Regions from separate parts of the Devosia sp. Root105 genome, predicted to be linked through region 2. Evidence: riboswitches for the same ligand, from Rfam matches in the RefSeq annotation. Region 2 holds a riboswitch; each other region holds the start of a gene.
What was found. A riboswitch is a leader RNA that binds a small molecule or an ion and turns the genes downstream of it on or off. The one in region 2 is predicted to bind cobalamin.
Positions count from the first base shown of each region.

Region 1: it holds a riboswitch for cobalamin, as region 2 does, so the genes downstream of both, ASC68_RS14660 (ABC transporter ATP-binding protein) here and ASC68_RS06670 (CbtB-domain containing protein) in region 2, are expected to answer to the same signal.
Region 3: it holds a riboswitch for cobalamin, as region 2 does, so the genes downstream of both, ASC68_RS21105 (ribonucleoside-diphosphate reductase subunit alpha) here and ASC68_RS06670 (CbtB-domain containing protein) in region 2, are expected to answer to the same signal.

Region 1 covers NZ_LMCR01000015.1:268,053-277,908, forward strand. The annotation lists gene ASC68_RS14625 (peptidase inhibitor family I36 protein) at 1-198, shown strand, start outside; gene ASC68_RS14630 (SH3 domain-containing protein) at 370-1,038, shown strand; gene ASC68_RS14635 (ABC transporter ATP-binding protein) at 1,108-1,935, opposite strand; gene ASC68_RS14640 (ABC transporter permease subunit) at 1,940-2,791, opposite strand; gene ASC68_RS14645 (aliphatic sulfonate ABC transporter substrate-binding protein) at 2,866-3,831, opposite strand; gene ASC68_RS14650 (NAD(P)H-dependent oxidoreductase) at 3,860-4,432, opposite strand; gene ASC68_RS14655 (LLM class flavin-dependent oxidoreductase) at 4,432-5,799, opposite strand; cobalamin riboswitch at 6,464-6,681, shown strand; gene ASC68_RS14660 (ABC transporter ATP-binding protein) at 6,790-7,593, shown strand; gene ASC68_RS14665 (ABC transporter substrate-binding protein) at 7,605-8,549, shown strand; gene ASC68_RS14670 (iron ABC transporter permease) at 8,715-9,773, shown strand; gene ASC68_RS14675 (metalloregulator ArsR/SmtB family transcription factor) at 9,830-9,856, shown strand, end outside.
Region 2 covers NZ_LMCR01000003.1:103,741-113,596, reverse strand. The annotation lists gene ASC68_RS06690 (LytTR family DNA-binding domain-containing protein) at 1-285, opposite strand, end outside; gene ASC68_RS06685 (acyltransferase family protein) at 438-1,637, shown strand; gene cobW (cobalamin biosynthesis protein CobW) at 1,634-2,686, opposite strand; gene ASC68_RS06675 (CbtA family protein) at 2,683-3,450, opposite strand; gene ASC68_RS06670 (CbtB-domain containing protein) at 3,482-3,664, opposite strand; cobalamin riboswitch at 3,760-3,980, opposite strand; gene ASC68_RS06665 (hypothetical protein) at 4,001-4,600, opposite strand; gene ASC68_RS06660 (MarR family transcriptional regulator) at 4,679-5,158, opposite strand; gene ASC68_RS06655 (FAD-dependent monooxygenase) at 5,226-6,419, shown strand; gene ASC68_RS06650 (DMT family protein) at 6,491-6,847, shown strand; gene ASC68_RS06645 (NAD(P)/FAD-dependent oxidoreductase) at 6,822-7,730, opposite strand; gene ASC68_RS06640 (GTP-binding protein) at 7,799-8,995, opposite strand; gene ASC68_RS06635 (metallochaperone AztD) at 9,047-9,856, opposite strand, start outside.
Region 3 covers NZ_LMCR01000018.1:161,405-171,260, forward strand. The annotation lists gene ASC68_RS21070 (BadF/BadG/BcrA/BcrD ATPase family protein) at 1-380, shown strand, start outside; gene ASC68_RS21075 (ABC transporter permease) at 439-1,200, opposite strand; gene ASC68_RS21080 (ABC transporter ATP-binding protein) at 1,197-2,006, opposite strand; gene ASC68_RS21085 (DUF1048 domain-containing protein) at 2,029-2,388, opposite strand; gene ASC68_RS21090 (PadR family transcriptional regulator) at 2,388-2,705, opposite strand; gene metE (5-methyltetrahydropteroyltriglutamate--homocysteine S-methyltransferase) at 3,785-6,037, opposite strand; cobalamin riboswitch at 6,258-6,449, opposite strand; cobalamin riboswitch at 6,571-6,724, shown strand; gene ASC68_RS21105 (ribonucleoside-diphosphate reductase subunit alpha) at 6,835-9,720, shown strand.

The DNA of each region.
Region 1 (9,856 bases), on a different contig from region 2:
GTCGAGCCCGGCGACAGCGACGATGCGCTGGGCGGCAGCTGGAACGACTCGATCTCCTCGATCGAGGTGTTCGGCGATGCCGACGTGCTGGTCTGCCGCGATTTCGACCTCGAAGGCATCTGCGCCGACATCAGCTCGTCCAAGGCCTCGCTGCCCAAGCAGCTCAACAACGCCATCTCGTCCTACGAAGTTAACTGACGCTTCACCATACTGAGAGCCGAACGCCGCCCCGGGGAGGAACTCCCGGGGCGGCGGTTGCATTTTAGGCGCAATCGACACGATGCATGGAACTCCCTTGCGTTCGGGCCGTTTCGGCCTCGCGGCGACAATCGATAAATGCCCCAAAGCGTCACCAAGAGAGGACTATTCATGCATCCCATCAAACTGGCAGGAGCCGCCACCGTGCTGCTCGGCTCGCTGTTCTTCGCCGGTGCGGCCAACGCCGCCGTCGCCACCAGCACCGTCAATGTTCGTGCCGCGCCGGTGAACGGCGCCGTGGTCGATGTGCTGCGCCCCGGCCAGCAGGTCGAGATCGATCGCTGCTCCGGGGGCTGGTGCTACGTGATCAAGCAGGGTCCGGATGGCTGGGTCTCCGCCAGCTTCCTCAGCGACGACGATTCCGGCTTCGACGATGAGGACGATATCGATACTCGCGTCATCGTCCCCGATCGTCCGGCCCCGGGCCCGAGCCGGCCGGATGTCGATGTGAGCATCGGCTTCGACGTCCCCGGCTTCAGCTTCCAGATCGGTTCGGGCGGCTTCGACATGCGGCCTGGCCGTCCGGGTGGCAACCGCGACCGCGTCTGCTTCTACGAGAACACCAATTTCCGCGGCGACAGCTTCTGCGCTCGTCCGGGTGAGCGGCTGGCCCGTCTCGGCCGCTGGGACGATTCGATCCGCTCGATCGAAATCCGCGGCGATGCGCAGGCCCTGGTCTGCGAGCGCGCCAACTTCAACGGCCGCTGCATCGTGATCTCACGCAGCGTGCCGAACCTGCGCGGTGCCAACGACAACATCAGCTCGCTGCGCGTCCGCTGAGCGCCGCCTGACTGAACACAAAGCGCCGCCCCGGCTTATTGCCCCGGGGCGGCGTTTTGCTTCTTGCACCTAGCGCCGGAAGATCGCGTCGAGCAACTGTCGCTCGATCCGCGCCAGGTCCTCGGCGCCCCGCAACCGCGGACGCTCGTGCTGGACCAGGATGTCGAGCACGATGTGGCCCTCGTCGAGGACGATCACCCGGTCGGCCAGCGCCACCGCCTCACCGACATCGTGGGTGACGAACAGCGCGGTAAACCCCTGCTCCCGCCACACCCGCTCGACCAGCCCCTGCATGGTGATGCGGGTCAGCGCATCGAGCGCGCCCAGCGGCTCATCGAGCGCCAAAAAGTCCGGCCGGCTGACCAGCGCACGGGCCAGCGCCACGCGCTGCCGTTGCCCGCCGGAGAGTTGCGCCGGCCAGTCGCCAGCCTTCTCGTCGAGCTGCACCTCGCGCAGTGCCGCCAGCGACTTCTCCTTGGCCGGGCGGCCGCCCTGGCCCGGCCCCAGGCCCACCGCGACATTGCCGGCGACGCGCTCCCACGGCAGCAGCCGCGGCTCCTGGAACACGATCCGGGCATTCGGCGTCACTGCCTCGCCGCCCGGACCGGTGAAGGTGATGCGCCCGCCGGTCGGCTCGTCGAGACCGGTGAGCAGCCGCAGCAACGTGCTCTTGCCGCAGCCGCTCTTGCCGACGATGGCGAGGAACTGCCCTGCGGGCACCTCGAGATCGAGCTGGCGCAGCACCGGCACGCTGCCGAACGACTTATCGAGCCCCTCGATGCGGATGCCCACCGCACTGCCGCGCTCTGCCGTGGGCGCCGGTGCCTGCGGACCGTACTCCGGCTCGATCCCCTTGCCCCAGGCGTTGAACTTGCGGGCCTGCTGAATCTGGCTCATCGGATCACCCCTTCGCCGGCGTCTGGAACGCCGGGTGCCATTGCAGCGTCCGCCGCTCGAGGAACCGCGCCGTCGCATCGGCCAGCTTGCCGAGCAGCGCGTAGATCACCAGCGCCAGCACCACCACATCGGTCATCATGAACTCGCGCGCCGAGTTGGCCATGTGCCCGATGCCCGACGAGGCCGCCATGGTTTCGGCAACGATCAGCGTCAGCCACATGATGCCGAGCGAGAACCTCAGGCCCACGAAAATCGAGGGCAGCGCGCCTGGGAAGATCACCTTGCGGAACAAGGCCCAGCCGTTCATCCCATAGACCCGCCCCATCTCGATCAGTTGCGGATCGACCGTCCGCACCCCGTGCAGCGTGTTGAGATAGATCGGGAAGAACACCCCGAGCGAGGTGAGGAACAGCTTCGCCTCTTCGCCGATGCCGAACCACAGGATCACCAGCGGGATCAGCGCCAGGTTGGGAATGGTGCGGATCATCTGCAGCGTCGTGTCGGTCAGCCGGTGCGACAGGCTGGAAACACCGTTGGCGATCCCCAGGAGGAAGCCGATCGAGCCGCCGACGAACAGCCCCGACAGCGCTCGCTGCGCGCTGACCGCGATATTGACCCCGAGCTCGCCCGAAACCGTCTTGTCCCAGAAGGCCCTGAGCACATCGAGCGGCGCCGGCATCAGCCGGTTGCCGATCAGTCCCAGGCTCGATGCCGTCTGCCAGGCGACGACGATGGCCACCGGCAGCAGCAGCGGCAGCGCGCCGCTCAGCCGGGACGAAATCCACCGTCCCGCCTGGCGCAGGTTTGGCCCGCCCGGCAAGGCGGCCGGTTTGGGAAGCTCGGCAACCAGCGTCATTTCGCGTCTCCCTGAAAGCGCGACAAATCAAAGGCCTCAGGCATTTCGTCGTTTCAGCGAAACGGCGGAATGCTCTAGAGCTCCGGCGCGTGCCAGAAGACCTCGGCGATCGAGAGCTTCCTGGGCAGGATCCCCAGCCCGAAGAATTCGTCGGCCAGAGCCTGCTGGTAAGTGAGGATGCTGTCGTCGAGCGGTTGGATGGCGCCGAGGTCGGCACCCTTGCGGGTCAGCGCGATCTTCTGGATCGGTTCGGGCACCCCGGTCACCGCCGAGATCTCGCCGACCGTGGCCTCGATATTGGCCTGCGCGGCCTTCCCCACCCTCGCTAGCTCGTCGATCACCTCGGCGAGGATGGTCGGGTTCTCCTTGGCGTAGCCGCCATTGGCCAGGTAGTAGCCCCAGGAGTCGACGATGCCTTCGGTCGTCACCAGCACGCGCGTATCCGGCGCCTGTTCGGCGATCGCATAATAGGGGTCCCAGATGATCCAGGCATCGATCTGGTTGCTGGCGAAGGCCGGCGCCGCATCCGGCGGCCCCAGATCCAGCGCCTCGACATCGGCCGGCGTCAGCCCGACCGTGCGCAGCGCCTTGACTGCAAAATTATGCGCACTGGAGCCACGCTTGAACGCCACCTTCTTGCCCTTCAGGTCGGCGATCGACTGGATCGGCGAGTCCTTTTTGACGAGAATGGCCGAGCCGGCGACGCTGCTCTTGCTGGCCGCCACATAGACCAGGTCGCCACCCGCCGCCTGGGCGAACAGCGGCGGGATGTCGCCGGTCGAGCCGAAATCGATCGCGTTGGCGCCCAGCGCCTCGAGCAGCGGCGGCCCCGAGGTGAACTCGGACCAGGTGATCTTGACGCCGCGCGCCTCGAGCCGCTTGTCGAGCGCCCCCGACGATTTGGCGAGCGCAAAGACCCCGCCCTTCTGCCAGCCGATGCGGAATTCCCTGGCCGTATCCTCGGCCCGTGCCACGCCTGGCACGAGGCTCAGCGCCGACGCCGCGGCGAATAGCTTCAGTGTCGATCTGCGATCGATCATCGTCGTCTCCATCAGAAACAGGTTGAAATCAGGCGATGGCGCGCTGCGGCTCGGCCGCCTCGACGCGCTTGCCCCGCAGCCGCCAGTCGAGTTCCTCGGCCGCCCGTTCGATCCCCTTCAGCAGGCCGGGGCTATGCGGCTGGTAGTCGGCGAAATCCGGCTCGCTGGCATAGATGCCGGTGGCGATGATATCGGCCGAAAAGAACGCGAATAGCGGCCTCAGCCCATGGTCGATCGCCAGCGCGTGCCGCTCGCTGCCGCCGGTTGCCGAGAGCACGATCGGCTTGCCCTTCAGCGCCTTGGGCTCGATCAGGTCGAACAGGTGCTTGAACAGCCCGGTATAGGTGCCTTTGTAAATCGGCGAACCAACGACCAGCGCGTCCGCGGCGGTGATCGTTGCGATCAGCTGCGCGAGATCGGCCGGCGCCGAGCGCGGATCGAGGGTCGAGCCCAGCGAGGGCTGGATCTCCTGCAGATCGAAGATCGAGACCTTGGCTCCCGAACGCTGCGCCGCCGCTTCGGCGATCGCTTCCACGAGGTTGCGCGTCCGCGACGGTCGCGACGAGCTGCCGGCAAATCCGACAATATTCAGCCCGGCCATCAGGCGCTCCTCTGGCTCTGCGCCGCAGCGCGTTCGACGAAACGATTGACCGGCCGCGCGAGCCCGAGATTTTCCCTGAGCGTCGCGCCTTCATATTCGGTGCGGAACCAGCCGCGCCGCTGCAGCACCGGCACCACCTGGTCGACGAAGTCGGTGAGCCCGGTGGGCAGCACCGGTGGCATGATGTTGAAGCCGTCAGCCGCCCCGCCGTGGAACCACTCGCCGATGGCGTCGGCCACCTGCTCGGGCGTCCCGACCACCGTCCGGTGGCCGCGCGCCGTGGCCAGTGACAAATAGAGTTCTCGCAGGCTGAGCCCGCGCGCCGCGAGGTCCGACACCAGCTTCAGCCGGCTCTTGTTGAGTTCGGTATTGGTTGGCAGCGGCGGCGCCTTGTCGTCGAGCGAGTAGCCCGACAGGTCGACCCCGACATAATATTGCTTGAGGATCGACCAGGCGATCGTCGGGTGCACCAGCGACTGGATGAACTCGTAGTTCTCCTGCGCCTCTTTCTCCGTCCCACCCAGCACCGCGAAGATGCCCGGCATGATCAGCAGTTGTTCCGGCCGGCGGCCGAATTTGGCGAGCCGCCCCTTGATGTCGGAATAGAACTCCTGCGCATCTTCCAGCGTCTGGTTGGCGGTGAAGATCACCTCGGCGGTGCGCGCCGCCAGTTCGCGACCCGGCTCCGAGGCGCCGGCCTGCACCACCACCGGCCTGCCCTGCGGCGAGCGGGCGACGTTCAACGGCCCGGCGACATCGAAGAACTTGCCGTGGTGATTGACCTTGTGGACCTTGTCAGGGTCGAGAAAGATCCCGCTCGCTTTGTCGCGGATCAGCGCATCATCCTCGTAGGAATCCCACAGGTCGAGCACCAGATCGACGACTTCCTCGGCCCGCTCGTAGCGGTTGGCATGCGCCGGATGGCCAGCAATCGAGAAGTTCTTCGACACGTCGGCGCCGGTCGTCACCACATTCCAGGCGGCGCGGCCTTTCGAGATATGGTCGAGCGAGGCGAATTTGCGGGCGAGGAGATAGGGATCCTCATAGGTGGTCGACGCGGTGGCGACGAAGCCGATCCGCTCGGTCACCTGCGACAGCGCCGACCACAGCGTCACCGGCTCGAAATGCGCCGAATGGCTGACCCGGCTGCGCGTCTCGGCATCCTTGTCGCCATCCCAGCCAGCGGGACTATCAGCAACGAACACCAGGTCGAACTTGCCGCGCTCGGCCGTCTCGGCGAGGCCGCGATAGTGGTCGATGCTGTGTCCGGCGTCGGCGTCCGAATCCGGGTGCCGCCACGCCGCGATATGATGCCCGGTCGCCATAATGAAGGCGCCGAGTTTGAGCTGTCTGTCCTCGGTGGTCATTTCGACATCGGTCCCCGGTGCCGCGCTCCATGCTCGGCAATGAGACTTTAGCCTACTAATTCAATATACAATGTCGACTGATGGCTTTGCGCCGATCGCTGGGTTCGTGAGCTTTTTTTGCCCGCACAATCGCCTTGCCGGGGAACGGACGGTCGGATGCGGTTTCTGAACCATTTCTGCAACCGACGTTCAGCGCTCTGTCAGCTGGGCTGTGATGCACTGCTCCTAAGCTGCCGAGTCGGTGGCACTGAGGGGGCACATCTCAGTTCATTTCTCCCATCGGGCTGCGACGCTCGATAGCCCGTGAGGCGGGGCGCCTCCCCTCCCTCACGACGCGGACCCGGCCCGCCGCACGGTGTCGGGTCCGCGATCCCTTTTGGATTGCCACTTCCCGGCAGTGCCAATGCACGCATGTCAGCGATGGCCACCCTCTTGCCTTCTCCCCTTGTGGGAGAAGGTGGCGCGCAGCGCCGGATGAGGGGTCCGCGCAACGAAGTGTAGCGCGATCGGAGCGTAGGCGACGAGCGACGGAGCCCGCGGAGAGAACCCCTCATCCGCCCTTCGGGCACCTTCTCCCACAAGGGGAGAAGGCGATCACTGCACCGCCGGAGCGCCATGCTCTGAGACCACCTCCCTGCCAATTGACATCGCCCCCGAGTCCACGCTCTATGCGCCCGTTCAAGGTTCCTCGGCGGCCGCCAAGCCAACGGGGATTAAAAGGGAACACGGTGCGACGTACCCATCAGGGCGCAAAACCGTGGCTGCCCCCGCAACTGTAAGCGGCGAGCTCTTCCGTAGACACCACTGACCCGACGGGTTGGGAAGGTTCGGAGGCGCTGTGACCCGCGAGCCAGGAGACCTGCCTCGACAGCTCACTGTAACCCGGCCGGGGTGTGCCGAGGGGAACGTCGATGGCGCTACGACTACGCATCGCAGCTCGCATTTTGATCGGTTCGCCCGTCAGCCCTCGCCTATGCGCGGAGGCCTCCCATGGAGCTTGCCCGATCCCTGGTCGGCTCTAGCCCGGCCGCCCTCTCGGTCGAAGGCCTGAGCTGGGGGCCGTCGCATCGCGTCCCGATCGTCCGCGATCTGAGCTTTGTCGTCGCGCCCGGCGAGATGCTGGCGCTGGTCGGCCCCAACGGTGCCGGCAAATCCAGCCTGCTGCGCTGCCTCTACCGCTACCACCGCCCCACCGCCGGTACGGTCCGCCTCGATGGCGCCGACCTCTGGTCGCTGCCGCCCCGCGCCACCGCCCGCCGCATCGCCACCGTGCTGCAGGAGCCGGCCTCGGATTTCGGTCTCAGCGTCGCCGAAATCATCGAGCTCGGCCTCACCCCGCATCAGCATGATGGGTCACCGCGCGGTTACGCGTCAGTCGAAGCCGCCCTCGATCTGCTCGGCCTCGCGCCGCTGGCTGCCCGCGATTTTGCCTCGCTTTCTGGCGGCGAGAAGCAGCGCGTCATGCTTGCCCGCGCCCTGGTGCAGAAACCGGATCTGCTGATCCTCGACGAGCCCACCAACCACCTCGATATCCGCCATCAGCTTGAGGTGCTGGCGCTGCTGGCGGCGCTACCCACCACCATCATCGTCTCGCTGCACGACCTGGCGCTCGCCTCGGCCCATGCCGATCGCGTGCTGGTCATCGCCGATGGCCGGCAGGCGGCGCTCGGCCCGCCGCTGGAGACGCTGACGCCTCAGGCCATCCGGGAGACCTTTGCCGTCGAGACCGCCATCGACAGCCATCCGGCTACCGGCCGCCCCCGCTTTTCCTTCCATCTCGACCCGCGCCGCTAAGGGAGAATTCCATGCGCCTCAGCCTCCTCGCCGCCCCGCTTGTCGCGCTCGCCGCGACCAGCGCCTTCGCCTCCGGCTTCCCGGTCACCGTCAAAAGCTGTAACCGTGACGTTACCTTTGAGGCCGCCCCGAGCCGCGCCGTCTCCAACGACGTCAACCTCACCGAAATGATGCTGGCCCTCGGCCTCACCGGCTCGATGGCCGGCTATACCGGAGTGTCGGAATGGAAGACGCTCGACGAAACGCTGCGCGCCGGCGTCGCCGAACTGCCCGAGCTGTCGCCTGACTATCCCACCAAGGAAGTGCTGCTCGGCGCCGATGCCGACTTCTATTTCGCCGGCTGGAACTACGGCATGAAGGTCGGCGGCGAAATCACCCCGGAGACCCTCGGTGCCTTCGGCATCAAGGTCTACGAGCTGACCGAAAGCTGCATCCACATCATGGACAAGCCCAAGGCCGCGATCGACGACCTCTATGTCGACCTGCTCAATCTGGGAAAAATCTTCGGCGTCTCCGAACGCGCCGAAGCGCTGGTTGCCGGTTACCAGTCCGAGCTCGCCGCCTTCACCGCGACGCTACCCAGGCGCGACACCCCGCCAAAGGTCTTCATCTATGACTCGGGCGAGGAAAAGCCCTTCACTGCGGGCCGCTACGCCATCCCCACCGCACTGATCGAAGCCGCCGGCGGCGCCAACATCATGGACGACGTGAACTCGAGCTGGGTCGAGATCGGCTGGGAGCCGGTGATCGAGCGCAACCCCGACGTCATCGTCATCATCAACTACGGCGAAGTCACCGCCGAGCAGAAGGCCGACTTCATGCGCAACAACCCGGCCTTCAAGGACATTCCGGCGGTAAGGCATAACCGCTTCGTTACGCTTCAATATGTCGAGGCCACCCCGGGCCCGCGCAACATCGCGGCGATCAAGCACCTGGCGGCGGCGTTCGCGGAGTAGGCGAAGCCGGCGCGGGCTGACCCCGCCCCTGTCCCCTCCCCGCAAGGGGGAGGGAGACCCTCCCACAGATATCGAGGACAGCGTCTCCCTCCCCCTGTTTGAGGGGGAGGGGACAGGGGTGGGGGTCGGCCCGCGCCGGCGGTCCAAGTTAGCAAGCAAGCCCCCATGTCCCACCGCCACCTCTCCGGCCCGCGCCACGCCCTCGTCCACGCCACCCCGGCGCTGGTGCTGGCGCTCGCCGCGCTGCTCCTCGTCACCGCGCTGGTCGCCGTCAGCGTCGGCGCCATCGCCATTCCGCTCGATACCGTGTGGTCGGTCGTCGCCCACCATCTCGCCCCCGGCAGCGTCGAGGTCAGCTGGTCGGCCGGTCGTGACAACATCGTCTGGGAGGTCCGCCTGCCCCGCGTCATCCTCGGCGCCGCCGTCGGCGCCAGCCTGGCGCTGGTCGGCGCGGCGCTGCAATCGGTGACTCGCAACCCGCTCGCCGATCCGCACCTGCTCGGCATTTCCTCGGGCGCGGCGCTTGGCGCCATCATCGTGCTGCTGCATACCGGCATGTTCCTCGGCCTCGCCACCGTGCCGCTCTTCGCCTTCGGCGGCGCGCTCCTGAGCACCGCCATCGTGGTCAGCGTCGCCAATCTCACCCGCTCCACCGATGCCAGCAGGCTGATCCTCGCCGGCGTCGCCGTCAGCTTCATCATCACCTCCGGCGGCAGCCTCGCCATCTTTCTCGGCGATCCGCGCGCCGCCCACACCGTGATCTTCTGGATGCTCGGCGGCCTCGGGCTCTCAACCTGGGCGCAACTGCCCTACCCGCTCGTCGCGCTCCTCGCCTGCGGCGCTTACCTCATCGCCAACGCGCGCCACCTCAACGCCATGACTCTCGGCGACGAAAGCGCCACCACGCTCGGCATCCCGGCCGGGCGCTTCCGCATGCTGGTGTTCATCGTCTCGGCCCTGCTGACCGGCGCCGCCGTGGCCTTCTCCGGCGTCATCGCTTTTGTCGGGCTGATGATCCCGCACATCGTCCGCCTGGTGGTCGGCGGCGACTATCGCCGGGTGCTGCCGCTGTCGGCTCTGCTCGGCGCCATCTTCCTCGTTCTCGCCGATATGCTGGCCCGCACCATCATCCCGCCGCAGGATCTGCCGATCGGCATCATCACCGGGCTGGTCGGTGGCGGCTTCTTCATCCTGCTGCTCCGCCGCCGCCGCGGCGCCGCTTGACAGCCGACAACGGAGGGCATATTCAACACAAACGTTAATCAACGAAAGTGTTGAATATGTACTCCGCCACCGACCCGCTCAGC
Region 2 (9,856 bases):
GAGCGCGTGCCAGAGGAGGGCCGAGCGCCAGGTCTCGGCGGTGAAAGGCACGCTGCGTTCGAACAGGATGACCAGCGGCGCCAGCGCCACCATGGCAAGGACGCTGGTCAACTCGAGGATGAACGGCACACGAGGGTCGAGCACCCGGCCCTCACGTTGCGCCTCGGTGAGAATGCCGAGAGCGTTGAGGACGCCGATGGCGATCAGGAACAGCGTCATGATGACCCAGACGCGGCGCGCGACACGGCGCTCCAGTGCGGCCTCGCCGGTGAGATCAGCCGCCATTGGTCACCCATTGGCCGCCGCTGGCCCCATTGCTGCCGGCACGCGTCGCCGCTCGTCCCACCGGCCTGCCGCTTGCACCAGCGCGGTAGGACAAGGCGGCGCCCTGCCCTAGCCCTGAACACCTCGCAAATCGCTCAGAGGCTGGAGCCATCATGTCAGCAGAGACCCTTCCCGCCATCGGTTCGGAGCGCCGCTACGATCTCGACTGGCTGCGCGTCATCGCCTTCGGTTTTTTGATCTTCTACCACATCGGCATGTTCTACGTGACGTGGGGCTGGCACGTGAAAAGCCCGCATGCCGGGCCCTGGCTGGAGCCGGTGATGGCGCTGATCAACCCGTGGCGGCTGCCGCTGCTGTTCCTCATCTCGGGCATAGCGCTGCGCTTCGCCATCGACAGGAGCCGGCTGCGCCAGTTCGTGCCGCGGCGCTTCATGCGGCTGTTCGTGCCGATCGTCTTCGGCATGCTGGTGGTGTGCGCGCCACAAGCCTATTTCGAGCTCTACAGGAAGGGCGAGACCGGCGCGGATTTCTGGGCGTTCTACGGCCAGTATCTCGACTTCGACATGGAGTTCTCGATCCTGACGCCGACCTGGAACCACCTGTGGTACGTGGTCTACATCCTTGCCTATACGCTCGTCGTGGTGGCGCTGCTGCCGCTGCTCAGAGCGCTCGATGGGGCGGCGGAGGCGCTGTTCGGCTGGCTGGGGCGCGGCGCGCTGGGCTGGCGCCTGCTGCTGGTGCCTCTGCTGCCCTTCCTCGGTTACGAGTGGCTGCTGGCGCCGCACTTCCCCTCGACGCACGCCTTCTACAATGACTGGGCCAACCATGCGGAGCTGTTCAGCATCGTGCTGATCGGCTGGTTCGCGGCGAAAAGCCCGGCATTCTGGGGGGCGGTGCAACGGCACCTCGGCTCGGCGATCACCCTGGCTCTCGGGCTGCTGCTGGTGCTGGCCGTGGCCCGGCTCAACTGGGGCACGGTGCGCGCCGACGAGGGCCTCACGACGCTGATGACGCTGGCGCGCACGGTGTTCATGTGGGCGGCGATCGTTGCGATGCTGGGGCTGGCGCAGCGCTACCTCAACCGCAGCGGTCCCGTGCTGCGCTTCCTCACCGAGGCGGTGTTCCCGTACTACATCCTGCATCAGACCCTCATCGTGGCCGTAGGGTTCTGGGTCGGCGGCCTGCTGCTGCCGGTGGGACTGGAGGCCGGCATCATCACCGTCGCAACGGTTGTCGGTTGCGTGGTGCTGACCGAGGCGATCAAGCGCGTGCCACCGCTGCGCCCGCTGTTCGGGCTGGCGTGGCGGGCCGAAGCGATCCGGCCCGCGTCACAGGTCGTCGCCGCCAGTTAGGCCGCAGCCGCGATGGCACCCTCGAGGCTCCGGGTGATCGCCGCATGGTCGAGCGGCGATTCCCCGATCACCACCAGAGCGGTCCGACGCGCCTCGCCCGGCTTCCACGGCCGGTCGAAATAGGCGGAGACGCGCGGTCCAACCGCCTGGATGGCGAGACGGGCCGGGGCGCCGGGGAGTGCGGCAAAACCCTTGAGACGGAGCACGTCATGGGCGCGGATGGTCGCCTCGATGGTTTGGAGCAGATGATCCTTGCTGGTGACGCCGTCGAGGGTGACGGAGAAGGAATCGAAATCATCGTGCTCGTGGCCTTCGCCACCGTGCTCGAGCTCGTGATGGCTCTCGCGTCCGGCGAGGTTGTCTTCGGTCGAGAGCCCCATGCCGAGCAGCGCCGCGACATCGACATGGCCGTTGCGGGCGCGGACCACGCCGGTGCCCGGACGCATCTCGGCCTTGAGGTGGGCTTCGATGGTGTCGAGCTGGGCGTCGGTGACGAGGTCGGCCTTGTTGAGGATCACCATGTCGGCAGCGATCAGCTGATCCTCGAACAGCTCGCCGAGCGGCGTCTCGTGGTCGAGCATGGCGTCGGCGGAACGGAGCGCGTCGACCGCCTGTTCGTCATTGGCGAAGCGGCCTTCGCTGAGCGCCGCCGCGTCGGCGACGGTGACGACGCCGTCGATGGTCACCTCGGACTTGATCTCGGGCCAGTTGAAGGCGCGGATCAGCGGCTGCGGCAGCGCCAGGCCGGAGGTCTCGATGACGATGTGGTCGGGGCGATCCTCACGCTCGAGCAGCGCCTGCATGGTGGGGATGAACTCGTCGGCGACGGTGCAGCAGATGCAGCCATTGCTCAGCTCGATCATGTCCTCTTCGCGGCAGGTTTCATCACCGCAGCCGGCGAGGATTTCCTTGTCGACGCCGAGCTCGCCAAACTCGTTGATGATCAGCGCGATGCGTTTGCCCCTGGCATGGGCGAGGAGGTGCCGGACCAGGGTGGTCTTGCCGGCGCCGAGGAAGCCGGTGATGACGGTAACGGGGATCTTGCTCATGCGTGGGCACCTTTCAGGGCGAAGGCGGAAGACCTGGCGAGGCGCTCGTTGAGCCAGCCGAACAGCGGGCCGACGATCAGCCAGAACAGCGCGCCGGTGGCGAGGGTCGCCGCGGCGAAGCTGGTCGCGAGATTGGCGGGGACGGCGGTGGCGTGTTCACCGACCAGTTGCGGTGCGCCGATGACGTGCGGCGCGAGGATCAGCACGGCTGCAATGACGATGCCGGTCCAGTTGTGGAGCTTGGCGATGGCGAGGATGCCGGCGCCGGTGGCGAGCGCCGTGCCGACCCACCAGACCTGGCGGGCGACGAGATCTGCAGCGGGCATGCCGGGGAGTTCCGGCGGCAGGCCAAGGGCCGGGGCGAGCTGCAACGCGATGAAGCCACTGAGCCCCCAGATCACGCCATTGCGGGCGGTGATCTCGATGCCGGAAAGCACGGAGACGGCAGCGAGCACGAAGGCGAAGCCGATGCAGCCGAGGAGGTTGGCCAGCACGGTGTAGGCGATGCGCTCGGCGCCATCCTGCGGCGCCCAGGCGTCTTCGTCATGCTCGTGGGCCGGCGCGGCTTCGGCATGCTCATGCGCGGGCGTGCCGGCCTCGTGGCTGTGCTCGGCGACGGCCGGCGCCTCGGGGGCGGCGTTCTCGTAGACTTCGGCGGCGAGGATCAGCGGCGCGACGCGCCATTGCTGCACGGCGCTCATGGCCAAGCCGGCTGCGAGTCCGGCAAGGACCGCAGCGAAAAAGATTCGCTGGAAGAGTTTCATCGATGTCTCGTGTGCTTAGAGCTGAGTCAGCTCAATGGCAGGGGAAGCCAAGCGCATGGCGCGTATCGTGCGCGCCATTGTGGATCGCCATGTCACTGGCAAAACCGACGCCGCCGACGAGGACGAAGCCGATAAACAATGCCAGCACACCTGCGATGAGCCGTTGCGAGACAGAAAGACGGGCGACCGACGCCGTCTGGACCTGAGTATTCATAAGCCTGCACCCTCCGTGCGGATGAAAGTGGGCGTATCGCCCGAGCTCTTTCCGGGGGTCGCGTTTCGAACCGGAAAAGTCTGACAACTTTTCCTGAAACACTCCCGGACGCTGGCAGGTCTCCTGACTCGCGGGTCACCGTGGTCTCCGGCCTTCCCAACATCCCAAAGGATGGCAGTGGCATAGTCGGAGGCACTCGCCGCTTACAGTTGCGGGGGCAGCCACGGATTTGGTCCCTGATGGGTACGCCGCACCGTGTTCCCTTTTGATCCCCTCGCCCGAACGGGGTTGAGGAACCAACGTGGGGTTATCGTTACGCCGCAGGAGGGGGCGCGGTCAATCTTCCGCGGCAGCGGAATCGGGGTAGCCGACGGTGACGGTATCGACACGCGCATCGACCTTTTCGAGCAGCGGCTCGCTCGACGAGATCTGCATGTCGCCGGAGATGGCATCGACATTGAGGTCGGCCGGATAGTCGCCGACGGCGAAGCGGACGCTGACCGAGCAGCCACCCTCGGGCGGGGCGAGCTTGCCGCCCTCGAAGCTGGCGGCGCCACCATAATCCCAGAAGAAGCCGTAGAGCTGGAACGGCCCGCCATTCAGGGCTTCAACTTCCTTGACGGTCAGGCCCTGCTTGAGGCCACCCGGCGCGGTGTCACCCGGCGGCACGGTGAAGTAAGCGATGCGCTCGTGCTTTTCCTCGTCCCACCAGCCGAACTCGATGGTCTTGGCGGGATCGTTTGGGAAGATGGTGGTGGCGAGCACGGTAGAGCCCTCGGGGCCCGGGACATCACCAGTCACCACATTGTCCTTGCCGAAGGCTTCGATCAGCCGCGCCTCGGAACTGTCACCGGCGAACGGGCCCTCGCAGACGATGTCGGCAGCCAGGGCGGGCGCCGCCAACAGCAACAGGGGAAACAGGACCAGCGCACGCATTGTCGACCTCCGTTGACCCGCCGAATCTAGCTGAGCCAGGTGAGTCTGGGCAGGCCTTGCGGCGGAAGCTGGGCACGATCACCGGCCCGACTGCAGCCGTTCGGTCATCTGGTTCTGGATGGCGAGGACCTCCTCGATCACCTCGGTGAGGAGGCGCAGCTCGTCGAGGCTGCGCTTGCCCAGCGCTTCGGCGCCAGCGATCGCCATCGGGGCGTAGGCCTTCTCGATGACGGCGGTGGTGGCCTCGGCGAGTTCCACCAGCACCTTGCGCCGATCATGCGGATCGGGTTGGCGGCGGACGAAGTTGCGCGCCTCGAGCCGGTCAATCAGCGAGGTGACAGCGGCCGGGGTGAGGCGAGTGGCGCGAGCGATGGCGCTGGCGGTTTGCGGACCGCTGGTGAGGAAGCTGAGGCACAGGCGCTCGGCCGGGCCGAGCTTGAACATCGCTCCCACCTCCTCGTCATAGCGCTGCGTCGCTTCCTGCCAGCGCACGATCAGCGTGCCGAGCCGCTGGACCAGCTCCGCCTTCGCGTCGCTTGACGAATTTACTTCGATCATCTAACTATATGCTCATCGAATAATACGACGGACGCATGATATGCGGCGTCGCGCAGGTGAGGCAAGAATGAAAGCACGCATCGGTATCGTTGGCGCCGGCTCCGCTGGGCTCGGCCTGGCCCTGGCACTGGTCAGGCGCGGCTTCGCACCCGTTGTCTTCGAGAAGCGCAGCGAGAAACAGGTGATCGACGAGGGGATTTTCCTGACGCTGGCGCCCAACGGCATGAACGCGCTGCGCGGCTTTGGCCTCGCGGCGGAGGCGCTGCGGCACGGGGTCGAAACGCGCGCCATTGTCCTCCACAACGAACACGGCAGGGCGCTCGGCACGGTCGACTATGCCCGCCATGCGGCACAGTTCGGCGCGCCTTCAGTGACGATCCGGCGCGGCGCGCTGGGCGAAATCCTGTTGGCCGCGGCGCGGGCAGCCGGAGTGCCGATCCAGTTCGAGACGCCGGTAAGCGCGGTCGCCAACCTCGAGACCGAGGTGGCGGCGACGACCGCTGACGGCGTGACGCACAGTTTCGACGTGTTGGTGGGGGCAGATGGCCTCCGCTCCAATGTGCGCAGCCTCACCATGCCCGGGCTGCCGTCACCTGCCTATAACGGCCTGCTGGGGAGCGGTGGCATCGTCGATGTGCCGGATGTGGCGCCGACCGATGGGCGGATGCTGATGACCTTCGGGCGGCGGGCGTTCTTCGGCTACATCAAGGACCCGGGCGGGCCGGTCTACTGGTTCAACAGTTTTCCCGCCGACGAGCAGCAGGCGCAACTGATCGACCGCCAGGCGGCGACCGGGTATTTCGAGGCGCTGCATCGCACCGATCCCGCGGTCAACCGGCGGATCATCGCGGCTGCCGCGCCGCAGGTGAGCCGGATCTATCCCGATTACGACGTGCCGAGCCTGCCCTACTGGTCGAAGGGGCGGGTGATCCTGATCGGCGATGCGGCGCATGCGGTGACCCCGCATTCGGGCCAGGGCGCATCGATGGCGCTCGAGGACGCGCTGGTGCTGGCGGCCTGTCTCGAGGCGGAGGCGACGCCTGAAAACGCCTTTCGGCGTTTCGAGGCATTGCGGCGGGACCGGGTGGAGGCGGCGGTGCAGCTCGGCCGGCAGGGCGGCATGCCCAAGAAGGCACAGGGTTGGCTGGCGCGGCGGGTGCGCGATCTGGCGCTGCCGCTGTTCGTGCCGCTCGGCCAGCGTGGGCAGGAGCAGTTGTTCGCCTTTCGCGCCGACGATACACCACTGGTCCGGCCGAACTGAGCGGCCTTGCGGCCGCCACGGGGCCCGGCGATCAATGGGTCGAGCCAACTGATTCGACCCTGGTGCCCCCAATGCCTTTCACCTTCCAGACGGTGATGCCGATCCTCCTCTTGATCGGCTCCAATGTGTTCATGACCGTCGCCTGGTACGGGCACCTGAAATTCCCGCACATGGCGATGTGGGTGGCGGTGATGGTCAGCTGGGGCATCGCGCTGGTGGAATACTGGCTGGCGGTGCCCGCCAACCGGATCGGCTACGGCGCCTACACAGCGGCGGAGCTAAAGACCATCCAGGAGGTGATCAGCCTCACGGTGTTCGCCGGCTTCGCGGTATTCGTTCTGGGCGAGAAGCTCACCTGGAACCACGCCGTCGGCTTCGGGCTGATTTTCGCCGGGGCCTTCTTCATTTTCCGCGGGCCGCTGAAGTAGCCACCAGCGACTGGTGGGCGAAGACGCCCGCCCCTGCCCCGTCGGCGACCGCGAAGCTGATATTGTGCATGGGCCGCGCCGCATCGCCCGCGGCATAGACGCCGGGAATGCTGGTCTGCTGCAGGTGATCGACGAGGAAGAAATCGCCGGCCATTCCGGCCTTGGTTTCGCAGCCGAGCTGGAGGCCGAGGTTGCTGGCGAGCTGGATCGGCGCATGGACGAAGATGGCGTCGAGCGGCGTCGATCCGGCGGTGGTCACCACCGATTGCAGCACGCCATCGCGGTGATCGAAGCGCACCAGCGCCGCCTCGACCAGCTTCACCCGCATATCGGCGAGCGCCGCGCGGACGATCGGATCGACCGGGCCGCCATTGGCAAACAGCGTCAGGTCGCTGGTCCACTCCTGAAAGAAGCGAGCGCGGTCGAGGATATCGCCGTCGCGCAGCATCAGGCCGAGGCGACGATCGGCGACCTCGTAGCCGTGGCAATAGGGGCAATGCAGCACGGTCTTGCCCCAGCATTCGGCCATGCCGGGAATGCCGCTGGTATCGTCGGTGACGCCGTGGGCGATGATCAGCCGGCGCGCGGCCAGCTGCTGGTGTGAGGCGAGTTCGATGCTGAAGCCGTCGAGCGCACCTGACGCCGCAATGGCCTCGGCGTTGCGGAGCTCTACGGTGCCGTAGATTTCGAGCTGACGGCGAGCCTCGGCGAGCAGTTCGCCCGGCACGGCGCCATCGCGGCTGAGGAAACCATGCGAGTGTTCGGCGAAGCGATTGCGTGGCTTGCCGGTATCGAGCACCAGCACCTTGCGGCGGGCGCGACCCAGTTGGGTTGCGGCAGCAAGGCCGGCAAAGCCGCCGCCGATGATGATGACGTCGTACATGTTTGTTGTCCTGTTTCGAACGAGGAATGGTGGCGGCGGCGAGATGTTCCGCCGGGCCGGGATTTGCATCAGGCCGGCGACCAGGCCGGGAACGGATCGGGGAGGCGCTCCCAGGCCGATGGGGTGAAGGCGCGCGCCGGGATCAGGCAGTCATCGAGCGCCCGGCGCAGCGCCGCCTCATCCATCGGATCGGTGCCGATGAAGACCAGCTCCTGCCGGCGGTCGCCCCAGATGGGGTCGAGATAGGCCGACATCGCGGTTTCCCACTGCGGATCGTCGGGCCAGCGTTGCTGCGGCACGGCGGCCCACCAGAGCCCCCGTCGACTGGTCGAGACCAACTGGCCGGCCTGGCTCAGTTCACCGACATAATGCGGCCGGGTGGCGAGCCAGAAGAACCCCTTGGCGCGGATGACGCCAGGGTGCGCCCGGGCGACGAAGCCGTTGAACAACAGCGGGTTGAATGGCCGGCGCGCCCGGTAGACGAAGGAGCGGATGCCGTATTCGAGGGTTTCCGGAATGTGGTCGGCAAAGCCGTTCAGTTCCTTGAACCACAGCGGATGCTGCTCGGCGCGATCGAAGTTGAAGCGGCCGGTGCCGAGGATCTCGTCGATGGCGACGCGGCTGAAATCGGTCTCGATGACGCGCGCGCCGACGTTCAGCGAACGGATGATGCGGCGCGCCGCGGCGAGCGCCTCCGGCGTGGCGGTTGCGACCTTGTTCAATACGATGACGTCGGCGAACTCGATCTGGTCGACCAGCAGGTGGGCGAGGCTGCGCTCATCGTCGGGACCGAGGGTCTCGCCATGGGCGGAAAGCGGATCGGTGGAGCCGAACTGGGCGGCGAGGTTGGCGGCATCGACCACGGTGACCATGGTGTCGAGGTCGGTAATGTCGCTGAGGCTGTCACCCAGGGCATCGCGGAACTCGAAGGTGGCGGCGACCGGCAAGGGCTCGGAGATGCCGGTCGATTCGATGAGCAGGTAGTCGAAGCGGCCGGCTTCGGCCAGGGCACGGACTTCGCGCAACAGGTCGCCGCGCAGCGTGCAGCAGATGCAGCCGTTCGACATCTCGACCAGTTGCTCATCGGCCCGCGACAGCTCGGCGCCGCCCTCGCGCACCAGCGTCGCGTCGATATTCACCTCGCTCATGTCGTTGACGATGACGGCGACGCGGCGCCCCTCGCGATTGTTGAGGATGTGGTTGAGCAGCGTGGTCTTGCCGGCGCCCAGAAAGCCGGAGAGCACGGTGACGGGGAGACGTTTCATGACGTTTCGCTCGATGGGAGGGGCCCCCGCCTCGCGGCGGGGCGTGATGTATCACTCGTGCGTGTGGCCGGAGCCGCCGACGGCGACGATGTTGTAGGGGGCGCCGGCCACCGCGATGTCGCGGGCAAGCGCAAAGCTCTCGGCATCGACGAGGTGGATGGCGCCGGCCAGCGGATCGGTGACGGCGATGTGGTCGCCGGCGACAGCAAGCCGCGGCCGCGGCAGGCTCCACTCGCCATCCATCGAGTAGGGCTCGGTCAGCTGCAGCGTCTTGTCGATGGCGCCGGAGACGACATCGAGCCGGTGCAATGCGCCATCCTCGGTGAAGACATAGGCATATTTCACGCGCTCGGGGTCGATGGCGAAGTGGACGCGGCGGCTGGGCAGATCAACCAGGCGGAAGGGCTCGGCTGCCGAGGGGTCGATGATGGCAACGCGATCGGCGCCATAGTTGCCGAGCCAATACTGCATGGCGACACCGCCGAGCAGCGTGGTGGCTTTTCCCTCCGGCAGGCTGGCCGAATAAGGCAGCAGCTGCAGCTCCGGGCCGTCCTTGCTCGCCTTCACCAGCAAGAGGCCGGCAGCGCAGGCGATGGCGAGGGTGTCGCCGGAGCTGGCTTCGCCATGCAGGTCCGGGCAGGCATGGAGATCGCCGATGGTGGCGCCGTCGGCGCCATAGACATCGATGCCGACGGGAAGCGCCTTTGGGTCCTCGGCGCTGGGGCGCGAGATCAGCGTGTATTCGCCGAGCGGCGCGGCAACGCCATGGTGCGGGGCGGCAACCTTCAGGTCACGGGTCGCCGCATTGCCGGCAAGCCAGTCCGTCTCGGAGAGCAGGCGGGCGACACCTTCGCCATCGAA
Region 3 (9,856 bases), on a different contig from region 2:
TAGGCTGGGCCTCGCGGCTGGGCGAAGCGCGCATGCAGATCGCCGCGCTGGCGCCGCTCGCCCTCGCTCTCGCCGAACAGGGCGATCCGACCGCCGGCGCCATCGTCGATGCAGCGGCCGCCGAGCTCGCCTTGCACGTACGAACGCTGGAGCGACGGCTCGCCGCGCCGACAATGGCCTGGAGCTTTGCCGGCGGGCTGTTCGCCAGCCCGGCGCTCCGGCGAGCCGTCACCAGGCATGTCGGCCGGCCACCATCCCTGCCCCGCCTTCCCCCCGTCGGCGGCGCGCTGCTGGCCGCCGCCCAACACCTGGGCTGGCCGATCGACGAGGGCTGGATCGATACGCTTGCGGGCTCGCTCGGCGAGTTGTCGGGGAGCTGAGGATTGGCAGTCGGCGCACCCTCCCCCGCAAGCGGGAGCGGTGCGCCGACTGCTAGCACTACGCGATCTTCCGCCGATAAGCCGCCATGGCGAACAGGTACGCCACCACCAGGATCCCCACGCACCAGACGAGCGCGATCCAGATGTCGGCGCCGACCGGTTGCTGGGTGAGCAAGTCACGGATGGCGTTGACGATCGAGGTGACCGGCTGGTGCTCGGCGAAGGCGCGCACCGGGCCGGGCATGGTCTCGGTGGGAACGAAGGCCGAGCTGACGAAGGGCAGGAACAGCAGCGGATAGGAGAAGGCGCTGGCGCCGTCAGGGGTTTTGGCGGTGAGGCCGGGGATCACCGCGATCCAGGTCAAGGCCAGGGTGAACAGCATCAGGATGCCGCCCACCGCCAGCCAGTCCGGCACCCCTGCCCCCGAGCGAAACCCCATCAGCAGGGCGACCAGCACCACCACGACGAGCGAAATCATGTTGGCGACCAGCGAGGTCAGGACATGCGCCCAGAGCACCGATGAGCGGGCGATCGGCATCGACTGGAAGCGCTCGAAAATGCCGCTCTTCATGTCGAGGAACAGCCGGAACGCGGTGTAGGCGATGCCCGAGGCCACGGTGATCAGGAGGATGCCGGGCAAAAGGTAGCTGACATAGGACTCGGTACCGGTGTTGATGGCGCCGCCGAACACATAGACGAACAGCAGCATGAACATGATCGGCATGATCGTGGTGGTGATGATGGTGTCGAGGCTGCGGGTGATGTGGCGCAGCGAGCGGCCCAAGAGGATGACGGTATCGCCGACAAAGTGCCTGGTCATTGCAGTTGTCCTTCGCGGTTGGTGCCGGGGCGCTGGTGAGCGCCCGTTCCGACCAGGGCGAGGAAGACATCCTCGAGCGTCGGCTGTTTCTCGACATATTCGATGGTGGCGGTCGGCAGCAGTTTCTTGAGCTGAGCCAACGTGCCGTTCACGAGGATCCGGCCCTCGTGCAGGATGGCGATGCGGTCGGCGAGCTGCTCGGCCTCATCGAGATACTGGGTGGTGAGCAGCACCGTGGTGCCGTTGCGGGCGAGTTCCTTGATCGCCTGCCACACCTCGAGGCGCGCCTCGGGGTCAAGCCCAGTGGTCGGCTCGTCGAGGAAGATCACCGGCGGATTGCCGATCAGGCTCATGGCGATGTCGAGCCGGCGGCGCATGCCGCCCGAATAGGTCGAGACCTTGCGGCCCGCCGCCTCGCTGAGCGAGAACCGGCGGAGCAGTTGGTCGGCGACGCCGCCGGGATCCCTGAGGTGCCGCAGCCGGGCCACCAGCACGAGGTTCTCGCGGCCGGAGAGGATTTCGTCGACCGCCGCGAACTGCCCGGTGAGGCTGATGCAATCGCGCACCCGCGCCGCCCGCGTTGCCACATCGAAACCGTTGACCGCGGCAGTACCTCCGTCGGCCTTGAGCAGCGTCGAGAGGATCTTGACCAGCGTGGTCTTGCCGGCGCCGTTCGAACCGAGCAGGGCAAAGATGCTGCCCCGCTCCACCTCGAGATCCACCCCACGCAGCACCTCGAGTTTTTGGTAAGACTTCGTCAGGCCCCGCACATGGATTGCGGGGCTCAGAACCTGGTCGGTTCGCATCTTGTCTATCCGTTCTGGCTGGTTACGACTTGTCGCCGGCGGCGCTGTCGATGGCGCTGATCAGCCGCTGCCGTTCCCGGGCGCGCCAGTCGCCTTCCGCATAATTGCGGATGAAGGCTTCGATGAATTCGATCGGGTCGTCCCCGACGATGTCGCGGATCGGCGTCTGATTGGCGGCGCTCTGTTCGAACAGGTCGGCAAGGTTTTCGAACAGCGAGGCCGCCGCGTCGGCCTCGACCACCCCACCCGCCACCATCAGGTAGCGCTCGAACGCATCGACCGCGCTGCGATACGGCTCGGGCAGTTTCTTGACGCGCGCCTTGTACTCGCGCCAACGCTTCTTTTCGCCGATCACTTTGGCGGCGAGCTTGGCAATGGACATCACTTGTCTCCTTGGTTGAGCTGGCTGAGGCGATCCGAGAGGAAGCTCCAGGTCCTCCAGAACTCTTCGAGATATTCGCGGCCCTGAGCGTTGAGCGAGTACACCTTGCGCGGTGGCCCTTTCTCGGACGGCACCTTCTCGACATCGACGAAACCACGCTGTTCGATGCGGACCAGCAGCGCGTAGACGGTACCTTCGGCGATGTCGGCAAAACCCTGATCCCGCAACCAGGCGGTGATCTCGTAGCCATAGGCGGCCCGCATCGAGAGGATGGCGAGCACGATCCCCTCCAGCGTTCCCTTCAGCATCTCCGTCATCTGTTTGCCCACCGGGGCACCTCGTGCTAGTCTGCGTTACTGACTACCGGTAGATAGTATCGCTGAGTAGCAGAGTCAAGACCCGCCGATCGGCGTGGCTGAGGACATTCGGTGAGGTCGCCAGCAGCGGCGCCTCACAACGCGACTGGCTCTCCGGCGCAGGCGCATTGGCGGCAAGTCAGAGTCGTGCCCCACCCACCGGGTCATTCCCGCGAAAGCGGGAACCTCTGTTTTCTTGGCCTTTGCACGATCGCAAAACGGAGTTCCCCGCTTTCGCGGGGATGACACCGAGTTTGGGGGACTTGCAGAGCGTCGTGCGGTTGCGCAGGCAAGCCCAAGCATCTCAGGATGGGTCCCGGCCTTCGCCCATATGCGTTAAGTTTAGGCGATTTCCACTGCTCTTATGCGGCGCCCATCGGCGAGCTTGCCACCCGGCAGCGCCCCAAACTCGGTGGGCGCGGTCGTAACTTAGCGCCTATGGGCGAAGGCCGGGATGACGTGGCGCGAACGGGGTGGCCGCGGCGATGACACCACGGCGGCCTTCCACAGCTCCCTGCTACAGCCTTGCCCAGATCATCATGGCAACCAGCCCTGCTGTCGTTCCCGTGACAATCGCAAGGAAGACGGTGGCGTAAAGCCACCACCGATCTCTCGGTTCTCGGTCCATTTCCGCTATGACGGCCCCCAAAGCCCAGTGAGGCAGGTGTCGCTTGCCGACGACGCCTGCAGGTCCCTTCCGCGGCGCGAACGCGGGGACAACGCTCATAGCTTAGCGCCTGGCGCCTGTAGTTTTGCTGACAGGATGGGCGCTTATGCGCCTATTTGCGCAGGCAGTCACAATCGCGGCGGGATGGAGATCAGCAGCCCAAGCGTGACGCCGATGCCGGCCGCTGTCACCATGAGGACAAAAAAGGCCGCGAGGACTGCCCACCATGAAAGCTTCGGTTCCATCCCTGCCCGATACCACAGCGCGGCTGACAACTACCTGATCGGCAGGCCGGCCTGCCTGCGCCAGGGTGGCACCTGGGATGGGGGCGCCTGCGGCAGCGCCCCCCTCACTTTACGCCCACGCCCGAGGACTAAGCCCGCAGCTGCCGGGCTGTCTCCACGAGGTTCTGCAGCGATGCCTCGACCTCCGGCCAGTTGCGGGTCTTGAGGCCGCAATCCGGGTTGACCCAGAGCTGTTCGCCCGGGATGCCCTCCGCGGCCTTGCGCAGCAGCGCCAGCATCTCCGGCTGGCTCGGCACGCGGGGCGCGTGGATGTCCCAGACGCCGGGGCCGATCTCGTTGGGGTAGCGGAAATCGCGGAACGCTTCGAGCAGCTCCATGGCCGAGCGCGAGGTCTCGATCGAGATCACGTCGGCATCCATCTCGGCGATCGAGGGCATGATGTCGTTGAACTCGGCGTAGCACATATGGGTGTGCACCTGCGTCGCGTCGGCGACGGCCGAAGCGGTGATGCGGAAGCAATCGACCGCCCACCGGAGGTATTCCTGCCAGTCGCTGCGGCGCAGCGGCAGGCCTTCGCGCAGCGCCGGCTCGTCGATCTGGATGATGCCGATGCCGGCCGCTTCGAGGTCGAGCACCTCGTCGCGGATGGCGAGCGCAATCTGCCGGCACGTCTCGGCGCGCGGTTGGTCGACGCGCACAAAGCTCCACTGCAGGATGGTGACCGGGCCGGTGAGCATGCCCTTCATCGGCTTGTCGGTGAGCGAGGCCGCATAGGCCGACCAGCGCACCGTCATGGCCTGGGGCCGCGACACGTCACCGTAGATCACCGGCGGCTTGACGCAGCGCGAACCATAGGATTGCACCCAGCCGTTTTTGGTGAAAGCGAAGCCGTCGAGCTGCTCGCCAAAGTACTCCACCATGTCGTTGCGCTCGAATTCGCCATGCACCAGCACGTCGAGGCCGATCCGTTCCTGGATGCGCACTGCCCGCTCGGTCTCTGCCTCGAGGAACCGTTGATAGGCAGCCGCGTCGATCTGCCCGTGCTTGAACGCGGCACGTTGCTCGCGCACTTCCTGCGTCTGCGGAAACGAGCCGATCGTGGTGGTCGGGAAGGCCGGCAGGCCGAAGCGCCGGCGCTGCGCCGCGCGGCGGACATTGAACGGACTGGCGCGATTGAGCCGCAGGCTGGCAGCCGCCCTGCCCTTCACCTCCGCGCGGTGGATGCGTGGCGACTGCCGATGCGACAGGGCCGCGGCGGCGCTCGCTTCGAAGGCGGCCCTCGCGGCTGCCGGGCCCTTCTGCATGGCGCGGGTCAGCGCCGACACCTCGCCCAGCTTCTGGGTGGCGAAAGCCAGCCACGACCGTAGCTCGGGGTCGAGCTCGGTTTCTGCCTCGAGATCCACCGGGCTGTGCAGCAGCGAACAGGACGGGGCAACTTCGAGGCGGTCGGGGCCGACGCTGTCCCACGCCTTGTTGACCAGCGCCAGTTGCCGGTCGAGATCGGCCCTCCAGATGTTGCGGCCATCGACGACGCCGACCGACAGCACTTTATCCGCCGGCAGGGCCTTCAGCACCCCGGCGAGTTGCTCGGGGGCGCGAACCAGATCGATATGGAGCCCCGCCACATGCAGCCCGACGGCGAGCTCGGTATTGTCGCCGAGCGCGCCGAAATAGCTGGTGAGCATGATCCGCGGCGCCACCGGCTGCAGCACCTCATAGGCACGGCGGAGCGCCGCCCGTTGCACCACGCTGAGGTCGAGCGCCAGGATCGGCTCGTCGATCTGCACCCACTCAGCGCCAATCGCCTTCAGCGTGCCGAGCAGTTCGGCATAGACCGGCAGCACGCCGTCGAGCAGGGTCAGCGGGTCGAGCCCGTCATCCTTGGGCTTGCCGAGGCTCAGCCAGGTGACCGGACCGACCAGCACCGGCCGCGTCTCGATGCCGAGCGCCCTCGCCTCGAGCACCTCGTCGACCGCTTTGCTCGAGGCAAGGCGGAACTGCTGGCCGCGATGCAGCTCCGGCACGATGTAGTGGTAGTTGGTGTCGAACCACTTGGTCATCTCCATCGCCGGCGCCGCGGCCGTGCCGCGCGCCATGGCGAAATAGCGCTCCGTCGGGTCGGCGATGGCCTCGAACCGTGGCGGGATGGCGCCGAGTGCCGCGGTCATATCGAGCACGTGGTCGTAAAAGCTGAAATCGTTGGACGGGATCACCTCGATGCCGGCGTCGCGCTGCAACTGCCAATGGCGGGCGCGCAGCGCCTGGCCGGAGGCGTCGAGGGCCTCTGCATCGATCGCCCCCTTCCAGTAGGCTTCGAGGGATTTCTTCAATTCGCGATGGAGGCCGATACGGGGAAAGCCGAGATTGGCTGAACGGGTCATGGGGTTTCCGATGCGTGAACGAGCCCGGCGCCGAAAGGCGCGGGCAAAAAAGCTGATCAGGATGGAGCCGGTCGCCGGAGCGTTTTCAGGAAAAGTTGTGAGACTTTTCCGGTTCGAAAGCGCGACAACGAAAGGCCGCCGGTTCAGCGACGCATTCGGAAGTGGTGACGATGGTTCGTCATGGTCTGGTCCTCTCGCCGATCCGCCCGATCGACTGCAAGTGCACAATCACTTCCACGGTAGGTCTCCTGGCTCGCGAGGATCCTGAACGCTCGCCTTCCCGGCTTCTCGCCAGTGGCTCGTTGAGCGCCCATCACCGCCTACAGTTGCGGGGGCAGCTCCGGACTTGGGGACCACCCCGTACCGGATTCCCTGTTATCCCCTTGCGGGGACCATGGACGGGGTGAGGTTGCCGCAGGGATGGGGCGCTGTCAACGGGACATAAAGATTTCTTTATATCCCGCCCATCACAGCAAGCTGGCCGCCCGGCGGATTCTGTCGCAACCCATTGACGCGAATCCCGAACAGGCACACTACATCTAGTGTGTCGTGGTCACTCGGTTCGCAAGGACGGGTGATAATAGGGAAGCCGGTGCGGGCAATTGCTCCAGTCCGGCGCTGCCCCCGCAACTGTGATAGCCGGCGCTGCCGGCCAGCCAGATACCTGCCACGACAGGTTAGTTCGTCCACGGGCGGGGTGCACCGGTTGGCCGCGAAAACGCCTGGGCCGATGCGCCTGTGCGCCGTTTCGCGACCTCGGAAAGCCCCGCTGCCACTCACGGGGTTACTTGAGGCACATGTCCACTTCAGAGATCGTCCATTCCGACACCGGCCGCCCGGTCGTCGTCACCTCACCTGAGCCGCAGGCGGCCAATGCGCCGGGCTTCTCGCTGCTGAAGCGCAATGGCGGCACCGTGCCGTTCGATCAGAGCAAGATTGCCGTGGCGCTGACCAAGGCGTTCCTGGCGGTCGAAGGCAACAAGGCGGCGGCCTCGCGCCGGGTGCACGAGATCGTCGAGCAACTGACCGGCGAAGTGGTGGCGGCTTTGGTCCGCCGGGCCAAGGACGGCCGGGTGTTCCACATCGAGGATGTGCAGGATCAGGTCGAGCTGGCGCTGATGCGCGGCGAACACCAGAAGGTCGCCCGGGCCTATGTGCTCTACCGCGAGGAGCACGCCAAGGCCCGCGCCGACAAGGCGGTGGCGCCGGCCGCGTCCCCCGCGATCCGCATGGCCGATGGCGCGCCGCTCGACGAAGCGCGCCTCACCACCGTTATCGCCGAATCCTCTGCCGGCCTCGACGGCGTGGTCGCCGAGACCATCCTCACCGAGACCCGCCGCAACCTCTATGACGGCATTTCGACCGAGGAGCTGGCGCTGGCGCCGATCCTCGCCACCCGCACCCTGGTCGAGACCGAGCCCAATTACGCCTATGTCTCGGCGCGCCTGCTCAACGACAAGCTGCGCCGTGAAGCGCTGAGCTTTCTCGCCGGGCGCCCCGACCAGGCGACGCAGGGCGAGATGGCGGCCCGCTATGCCGAGTACTTCCCGGCCTATCTCGAACGCGGCATCGGGCTCGAACTGATCGACCCCGAACTCGGCCGCTTCGACATCGCCCGCATCGCCGCGGCGCTGCGGCCGGAGCGCGACCAGCAGTTCCAGTATCTGGGGCTGCAGACGCTCTACGACCGCTATTTCCTCCATGCCGCCGGCACGGTGTTCGAGCTGCCGCAGGCGTTTTTCATGCGCGTCGCCATGGGGCTCGCGGTGCGCGAGATCGACCGCGAAGCCCGCGCCATCGAATTCTACAACCTGCTGTCGAGCTTCGACTTCATGGCCTCGACCCCGACCCTGTTCAACTCGGGGACGCTCAGGCCGCAGCTTTCGAGCTGTTTCCTCACCACCGTCGCCGACGATCTCGACGGCATCTTCAAGGCCGTGAAGGACAACGCGCTGCTCGCCAAATATTCCGGCGGGCTCGGCAATGACTGGACCCCGGTGCGGGGGCTCGGCGCCCATATCAAGGGCACCAATGGCGAGAGCCAGGGCGTTGTGCCGTTCCTCAAGGTGGCCAACGACACCTCCATCGCCGTGAACCAGGGCGGCAAGCGCAAGGGCGCGGTCTGCGCCTATCTCGAGACCTGGCACGTCGACATCGAGGAGTTCCTCGATTTGCGGAAGAACACCGGCGACGACCGCCGCCGCACCCACGACATGAACACCGCCAACTGGGTGCCGGACCTGTTCATGGAGCGCGTCGAAGCCGGCGCCGACTGGACGCTGTTCTCGCCCGACGAGACGCCGGACCTGCACGATCTCTTTGGCCCCGCCTTCAAGGCGGCCTACGAAGCTTACGAAGCGAAAGCGGCGGCCGGCCAGATCAAGGTGTTCCGGACGGTCCGGGCGCTCGATCTGTGGCGCAAGATGCTGACCATGCTGTTCGAGACCGGCCACCCCTGGGTGACCTTCAAGGACCCCTGCAACATCCGCTCGCCGCAGCAGCATGTCGGGGTGGTGCACTCGTCCAACCTCTGCACCGAGATCACGCTGAATACGAGCAAGGACGAGGTGGCGGTCTGCAATCTCGGCTCGATCAACCTCCTGGCCCACATCGGCGACCAAGGCCTCGACCTCGAGCGGCTCAAGCGCACCGTCGATATCGCCATGCGGATGCTCGACAATGTCGTCGACATCAACTTCTACACCATCCCGGAAGCCCGCCGCTCCAACCTCCGCCACCGCCCGGTCGGGCTCGGCCTCATGGGCTTTGCCGACGCGCTGCAGGCGCAGGGCATCGTCTATGGTTCGGATGCCGCGGTGGAGTTCGCCGACAGCTCGATGGAAGCGATCAGCTACTACGCCATCACCGCCTCGACTAACCTCGCCGAAGAGCGCGGCGCTTACGCCTCGTTCCAGGGCTCACTGTGGTCGAAGGGCGTACTGCCGATCGACAGCCTCGAAATGCTCGCCGCAACCCGCAGCGAGATCCATATCGATCGCAGCCAGCGGCTCGACTGGGAAGCGCTCCGGGCCCGCGTCAAGTCGGTCGGAATGCGCAATTCCAACACCATGGCGATTGCCCCGACGGCGACCATCTCGAACATCTGTGGCGTCAGCCAGTCGATCGAGCCGGGCTACCAGAACCTCTACGTCAAATCGAACATGTCGGGCGATTTCACCGTGGTGAATGCGCTGCTGGTGCGCGACCTCAAGGCCCGCGGCCTGTGGGACGAGGTGATGATCTCCGACCTCAAATATTTCGACGGCTCGGTCGGCCAGATCGACCGGGTGCCCGACGACCTCAAGGCCATCTACGCCACCGCCTTCGAGCTCGATGCCAGCTGGCTGATCGCCGCCGCCTCGCGCCGGCAGAAATGGATCGACCAGGCGCAATCGCTCAACCTCTACCTCGCCAACCCCTCAGGCAAAGCGCTGGACAGCCTCTACCGCTCGGCCTGGAAAGCGGGATTGAAGACCACCTATTACCTGCGTTCGCGCTCGGCGACGCATGTCGAGAAGTCGACGCTGAAGGGGACGGACGGCAAGCTCAACGCCGTGGCGGTGACGCCGCTGGCTGCGGCCGCGCCGGTGGTCGAGACGCCGAAGAAGCTGGCGCTCGAAATGGCCGTGCTCGACGGGCCGGCCTGCCTGATCGACGACCCCGACTGCGAAGCCTGCCAGTAACGCCAGAAGAACCGCTCGTTCCGAGCCAGAACCCCTCATCCGGCGCTGCGCGCCACCTTCTCCCCGACGGGGAGAAGAATCTGGAGAGCGCAGTGGCCACCACTTTTCCTCTCCCCGTCGGGGAGAGGGTGGACCG